DNA from 3 places in the Bradyrhizobium sp. USDA 3311 genome. Region 3 is predicted to be linked to each of the others. Evidence: predicted binding sites of a transcription regulator. Region 3 holds the regulator's gene; each other region holds the start of a gene.
The links. The regulator PhoB, encoded in region 3, activates phosphate uptake and scavenging genes when phosphate is short. The targets are predictions, from matches to a motif close to TGTCATNNANCTGTCAT.
Positions count from the first base shown of each region.

Region 1: ugpB (sn-glycerol-3-phosphate ABC transporter substrate-binding protein UgpB) is a predicted target of PhoB. The motif match lies at 1,222-1,238, and genes of this name have one in related genera.
Region 2: phnF (phosphonate metabolism transcriptional regulator PhnF) is a predicted target of PhoB. The motif match lies at 908-924, and genes of this name have one in related genera.

Region 1 covers NZ_JBSSFI010000001.1:1,366,353-1,368,611, forward strand. The annotation lists gene ACVWW6_RS06480 (CaiB/BaiF CoA transferase family protein) at 1-922, shown strand, start outside; gene ugpB (sn-glycerol-3-phosphate ABC transporter substrate-binding protein UgpB) at 1,293-2,259, shown strand, end outside.
Region 2 covers NZ_JBSSFI010000001.1:788,417-790,675, forward strand. The annotation lists gene phnH (phosphonate C-P lyase system protein PhnH) at 1-382, opposite strand, end outside; gene phnG (phosphonate C-P lyase system protein PhnG) at 387-851, opposite strand; gene phnF (phosphonate metabolism transcriptional regulator PhnF) at 959-1,690, shown strand; gene ACVWW6_RS03880 (GFA family protein) at 1,741-2,163, opposite strand.
Region 3 covers NZ_JBSSFI010000001.1:970,735-972,993, reverse strand. The annotation lists gene pstB (phosphate ABC transporter ATP-binding protein PstB) at 1-72, shown strand, start outside; gene phoU (phosphate signaling complex protein PhoU) at 84-800, shown strand; gene phoB (phosphate regulon transcriptional regulator PhoB) at 823-1,530, shown strand; gene ACVWW6_RS04740 (GcrA family cell cycle regulator) at 1,787-2,259, opposite strand, start outside.

The DNA of each region.
Region 1 (2,259 bases), 400 kb from region 3:
CGTCCTGATCGAGAATTTCAAGCCGGGCACGCTGGAGAAATGGGGCATCGGCAACGAGGTGCTGCGCGAGAAATTCCCGCGCCTCGTGCATTGCCGGATCTGCGGCTTCGGCGCCGACGGCCCGCGCGGCGGCAATCCCGGCTATGATGCCATCATCCAGGCCATGACCGGCATGATCGCGGCCACCGGCTCGCCCGAAAGCGGCCCGATGCGGATCGGCGTGCCGCTGGTCGACATCACGACCGGCCTCTATGCAGCGATCGGCATCCTGATGGCGCTGTCGGAGCGGCAGCGCTCGGGCAAGGGCCAGTTCCTGGAGACCACGCTGTACGAGACCGGCCTTGCCATCATGCATCCGCACACCGCGAACTATTTCATGCATGGCAAGCCGCCGGGCCTCACCGGCAACGAGCATCCGAATCTCGTGCCTTACGCGATCTTCCCGACCAGGACCGACAACATCTTCATCGGCGTCGGCAATGACGGCACCTTCCGCAAGCTCGCCAAGGAGATCGGCAAGCCCGAGCTCGGCACCGATCCGCGCTTTGCACGCAACAAAGACCGCATCGCCAATCGCGAGGCGCTGCGCGCCGAGCTTGCCGCGGTGTTCAGCCAGCATGAGGCCGAGCCGCTCTGCAATCGCCTGCTCGCGGCGGGCCTGCCCGCGGGCCCGGTGCAGAAGATCGACCAGGCGTTGACGAACCCGCACACGATCTACCGCGGCGATATTATCGAGAAGGACTGGTACAAGGGCGTCGCCTCGCCGATCCGGCTCGATCGCAGCAAGCCGAGCCTGCGCCGGCTGCCGCCGAAATTCAGCCAGCACTCGGCGGAGGTGCTGGGCGAGTTCGGATATTCCAAGGCCGAGATCGACGCGATGGTCGAGAAGGGCACGGTCTGCGGCCCCGAGCGCAAGCGCTAGGGCAACGATGCTGCGCTCCCTCTCCCGCCTGCGGGAGAGGGTTGGGGAGAGGGTGTCTCCGCAATGGGACAATCCCCCAGAGGAGAGAGCCCTCACCCGCGCCTTCGGCGCGACCTCTCCCGCAAGCGGGAGAGGTTTTGGAGCCCGCGGCCTGATCGTCGACCTCACACGAGCAATGCCGCACTGCGGCGCGACCCACGCGTGTGCAGCGCGAACGGACGAGGCTGTCCGCGTCGCATTCGCCTATTTGACGGCTTCCCTTTTCCAACGCTTGCCGCTTTCGTTTCGGCCGCTTACACAGTCATGTGAACGTCATATGGCGCTGCTAGCGCAAGCGCTTCTTTATTGACGGCCAAGGGAGGTTTTCTTGATGGCACTTCGACACTTTGGGGCGGCTGCCGCATTTGCAATCACGGTCGGCATGTCGGCCTCGCCGGCCCTGGCCGTGACCGAAATCCAGTGGTGGCACGCGATGACCGGCGCCAACAACGACGTCATCGTCAAGCTTGCCACCGACTTCAACGCGTCGCAGAGCGACTACAAGGTCATCCCGACCTACAAGGGCAACTATCCCGACACGATGAACGCGGGCATCGCCGCGTTCCGTGCCGGCAACGCGCCGCACATCATGCAGGTGTTCGAAGTCGGCACCGCGACCATGATGGCCGCGACCGGCGCCGTGAAGCCCGTCTACAAGCTGATGGCCGACGCCGGCGAGAAGTTCGATCCCAAGATCTATCTGCCCGCCATCACCGGCTACTACTCCACGTCGAAGGGCGAGATGCTGTCGTTCCCCTTCAACTCGTCCTCGACCGTGATGTGGGTCAACCTCGACGAGTTCAAGAAGGTCAACGCCGAGATCCCGAAGACCTGGCCCGAAGTGTTCGAGGTCGCCAAGAAGCTGCACGACAACGGTCATCCGACCTGCGGCTTCTCCGGCTCATGGATCACCTGGGTCAACCTCGAGCAGCTCTCCGCCTGGCACAACGTGCCGCTCTCGACCAAGGCGAACGGCCTCGACGGCTTCGACACCAAGCTCGAGTTCAACGGCCCGCTCCAGGTCAAGCATCTCGAGAAGCTGGTCGAACTTCAGAAGGACAAGACCTACGACTACGCCGGCCGCACCAACACCGGCGAAGGCCGCTTCACCTCGGGTGAGTGCGCGATCTACCTGACGTCGTCGGCCTTCTTCGGCAACGTCAAGGCACAGGCCAAGTTCAACTTCAACGCCGTGCCGATGCCCTATTATCCCGACGTCAAGGGCGCGCCGCAGAACTCGATCATCGGCGGCGCTTCGCTCTGGGTCATGGGCGGCAAGTCGGCCGAGGAATACAAGG
Region 2 (2,259 bases), 180 kb from region 3:
ACGTGGTCGACCGGTCCGGGTATTCGCTGGTGCCAAGCGCGAAGCGCTCGAGCGCCGGAAGCAAGGCGCCATCGCTGATCAGGGCAAAGCTCGCGATCGAGGAGTCCTGAATCACCGGCGCGCCGGTGTGGAACTTGAGCCATTTCACGACTTCCGAGCTTTCCGACATCCGCGCATCGAGCCAGAGCGGCGTGTCGTGATCGAACAGCGTCAGCGCGATCGCGGCGGCGCCGCGCATCATCGGCCCGGGTGTGCCCGCCATCGGCACGATGCGCTGGACCGAACCCGGCCGCGCCATCGCGTCCATGACCGAGCGAAAGGTCGATTGCGCCGACAGCACCTTGTCGGCGAACCCCGGCGGCAGTTCCGCAATCGTGGTCATGATCTCACCCCTCACCGCGCACCATGGTGTAGAAATCAACCTTCGTCGCGGCGGTCTCGGCCGCCGCCTGCTTGCGCCGGATCGTAAGCTGCTCGCGCAACGGTGCGATAACGTCCCGCTCGACCGATGCGGAAAAATCCCGCGACTGCACCAGCGCATCGCACAGCGCGATCAGCCGCGCCTTCTCACCGTCGCGTCCGAGCGTGTAGCCGAAGCCGACCTCGCCGCTCGCGAGCCGCACGGCGGCACGCGACACCGTGGCTTCGCCGAGGTTGAACGGGGCGCCGTCGCCGCCGACCCGGCCGCGCAGCATGACGAGGCCGTTTTCCGGCGCGCGCAGATCCTGATGGGCCGGGAGGGCGAAAGCGCGGAGGCGAGCGGCGATCTCGCCCGCCTCCGCGTGCGCCAGCACGGCCATCGCGGCCTTGCGCTGGGCTTGCTGATTGTTGTGCTGCGTCACCCGATCCACCGAACTTGCCGAACTCAAGTTGTCTATGATAGTAGACAACTTCATACGGAAGCGCCATGACTGTTTCGTGACAAGCGTGTGATTTTCGGGCTAGGCTGACCGGCGATATGAGCATGCAGGACACCGCCTCCACGGGCGTCGCGCTATGGCGCCTCGTTGCCGACGGCATCGAGCGCGGCATCGCCGACGGCCGCTTCGCCGCCGGCGACAAGCTGCCGGGCGAGATGGAGATCGCCGAGACCTATCGCGTGAATCGCCACACCGTGCGGCGGGCGCTGGCAGCCCTTGCCGAGCGCGGCCTGGTGCGCGCCGAACGTGGCAGCGGCACCTATGTCGAGGCGCAGCGCATCGCCTATCCGCTGCGCTCGCGCACGCGCTTCTCGGAGATCGTCGGTGCCGGCGGCCGTGAGCCGCGCGGGCAGTTGATCGAGGCGTCCGACGACGTCGCGACGCGCGAGCTGGCGCGCGAGCTGGGCCTGAAGGTCGGCGCCCCGCTGGTGCGGATCGAGGCGATACGCCTAGCCGACCGCACCCCGATCTGCGTCTCCACGACGTGGCTGTCGGCGGAGTTGTTTCCGGGTGCGGGCAGCGTGTTTGCCGCAACGCGCTCGATGACGAAACTGCTCGAACACTTCGGCGTCCGCGACTATCGCCGCGGCGCGACCCGGATCACCGCCGGCATCGTCGATGCGACCGACGCTGCACGGCTCGATCTGCCGCTGGGACGGCCGATCCTCGTGGTCGATGCCACCGACCACGGTCTCGACGGCAAGCCGCTGGTGACGAAGCATTCGCGCTTTGCCGCCGAGCGGGTGGAGTTTCTGGTGGAGAACGGCTGAGATGCAGCCCGCTCTTCCCCCCGCAAGAGGAGGAGGAAGAGCAGCGCCTGCTACTCCTGCATCATCTCGCCGCTGCCGCCGAACTCGGCGGGGAAATCCTTCAGCTTGGGCAGGCCGTCGCGCATCGGCAGCACCGTCTCGGCGTAGTTGACGTGGACGCCGGGCGTGAACGCCAGGGTGGGGATGGTGGCGGTGAAGACGTCGGTCAGACCGAGCGGCGGGTGATTGGTCATGAGATGGCCGCCGCACTTCCTGCAATATTTGCGCTGGCTGAGCGGCGTCTTGGCGAAGGTCTCGACGTGCTGCGCGCCCTCGGTGATGCGCACCGCGTCGGGCTTCCACAGGCTGAAGGCGTTCACCGGCCCGCCGGACCAGGACCGGCAGGAGCCGCAATGGCAATAGCCCATCGCCTCCGGCGCACCCGTGACCTCGACCGTAACCGCGCCGCAGAAGCAGTGTCCGACATGTTTCATTGGGTCGTCTCCGTTGATGAAGGTTGGAAATCCTCTCCCCGCTCCGGTCACCGAGATCTCGGCGAAGGCGGATGCGGGGTCGCGACGAGCTTCGCT
Region 3 (2,259 bases):
GACACCAGCAAGATCTTCACGTCGCCGAGCGACCGGCGCACGCAGGATTACATCACCGGCCGGTTCGGCTGAGGAGACGGGACATGGGTTCTGAACATACCGCAAAGGCCTTCGACACCGACCTCCAGGAGCTCACCCGGCTCGTCGCCGAGATGGGCGGGATCGCCGAGCGCATGATCGTCGATTCCGTCGACGCGCTGATCCGCCGAGACGTCGCGCTCGGCCAGCGCGTCGTCGCCACCGACACCGAGCTCGACGCGCTGCAGAAGCGCATCGAGGAGCGCGCCGTGCTCACCATCGCCCGCCGCCAGCCGATGGCGGTCGATCTGCGCGAGATCGTCGGCGCCATGCGCGTTGCGACCGATCTCGAGCGCATCGGCGACCTCGCCAAGAACATGGGCAAGCGCGTCGCGGCGCTGGAGACGGATTTTCATCCGCTCAAGCTGTTCCGCGGCCTCGAGCACATGACCGACCTCGTGCAGCAGCAGGTCAAGTCGGTGCTGGACGCCTATGCCGCGCATGATCTGCCGGCGGCGATGGCGGTGTGGAAGGGCGACGAGGAAGTCGACGCCATCTGCACCTCGCTGTTCCGCGAGCTCCTCACCTACATGATGGAGGATCCGCGCAACATCTCGTTCTGCATCCATCTGATGTTCTGCGCCAAGAACATCGAGCGGATCGGCGACCACGCCACCAACATCGCCGAGACCGTGTTCTACATGATCGAGGGCCAGGCGATCACCGACAAGCGGCCGAAGGGCGACATGACGACCTTCGCCACGACGGTCCCGAATACCTGAAGACTTAAGGAGCGACGACACCATGGGCGCACGCATTATGGTGGTTGAGGACGAGGAAGCTCTCACCGAGCTTCTCCGCTACAACCTCGAAGGCGACGGCTATGATGTGGAGACGGTGATGCGCGGCGACGACGCCGACACCCGCCTCAAGGAACACATCCCCGATCTGATCGTACTCGACTGGATGCTGCCGGGACTGTCAGGCATCGAGCTGTGCCGCCGGCTGCGGACCCGGCCCGAGACCAAGCAGCTCCCGATCATCATGCTCACCGCGCGCGGCGAGGAGAGCGAGCGGGTGCGGGGTCTTGCGACCGGCGCCGACGACTACATCGTCAAGCCGTTCTCGGTGCCGGAGCTCCTGGCGCGCGTGAGGGGCCTGCTGCGGCGCGCAAGCCCGGAGCGGCTCGCAACGGTGCTGGCCTATGGCGACATCGAGCTCGATCGCGACAAGCGCCGCGTCGCGCGCTCGGGCCGGCCGATCGACCTCGGCCCGACCGAATATCGCCTCTTGGAGTTCTTCCTGGAGCATCCCGGCCGCGTGTTCTCGCGCGAGCAGCTGCTCGACAGCGTCTGGGGCCGCGACATCTACATCGACGAGCGCACCGTCGACGTCCACATCGGCCGCCTGCGCAAGCTGCTCAATCTCGGCCGCGAGCAGGATCCCATCCGCACCGTCCGCGGAGCCGGCTACGCGCTGGATGATCGCTTTGCGAAGGCGGAGCAGACGTAGGGTTTGCAGGCGTTGGTTTAGCGGGCTACAGCCACACTCTCAGTGTCGTCCCGGACAAGCGTAAGCGCAGATCCGGGACCCATAATCACAGGGCGTGGTTGTCGCGCGAAGAAGGTAACTCCGAGTCCCCGTAGCCACATCTTGCGGTGGTTATGGGTCCCGGATCTGCGCGCGCTTCAGGCGCGCTTGTCCGGGACGACATCGAGTTTGTTGGGCCGTCAACGCGTGACGGCCGTCACTCGATTTCAGAACAAACTCACCGCGAGGGCTTCGCCGGTGCGCGCCGGCGATCCGCGGCGGGCTGATATGCCACGCGCGAGTGCTGCGCGCAGTAGGGCAGGCCCGACAGCGCCCTGCCGCCGCAGAAGAAGAAATCCGGGCTCGAGGGATCGCCGACCGGCCAGTGGCAGGTCGCCTCGTTCAGCTCCAGCAGCGACAGCCGCTGGCTCATCGGCACCACGTTGTCGTAGGTGACCGGTTCGGCCTCCACCTCGACCTCGAAGGCCTGCGCCAGCGCGGTGTTGCCGCGCGCAATGGGGCGGCTCACCCGCATCATGTGCTGCGCGGGGCGCGCCTTGCGCGGCCGCGGAGCCGCCGATGAGGGGCTCTTGGCGCGGCCGGATAGGCCGAGCCTGTGTACCTTGCCGATCACGGCATTGCGGGTCACGTTCCCGAGCTCGGCTGCGATCTGGCTGGCCGATAATCCGGCCTCCCAGAGCTTTTTCAACT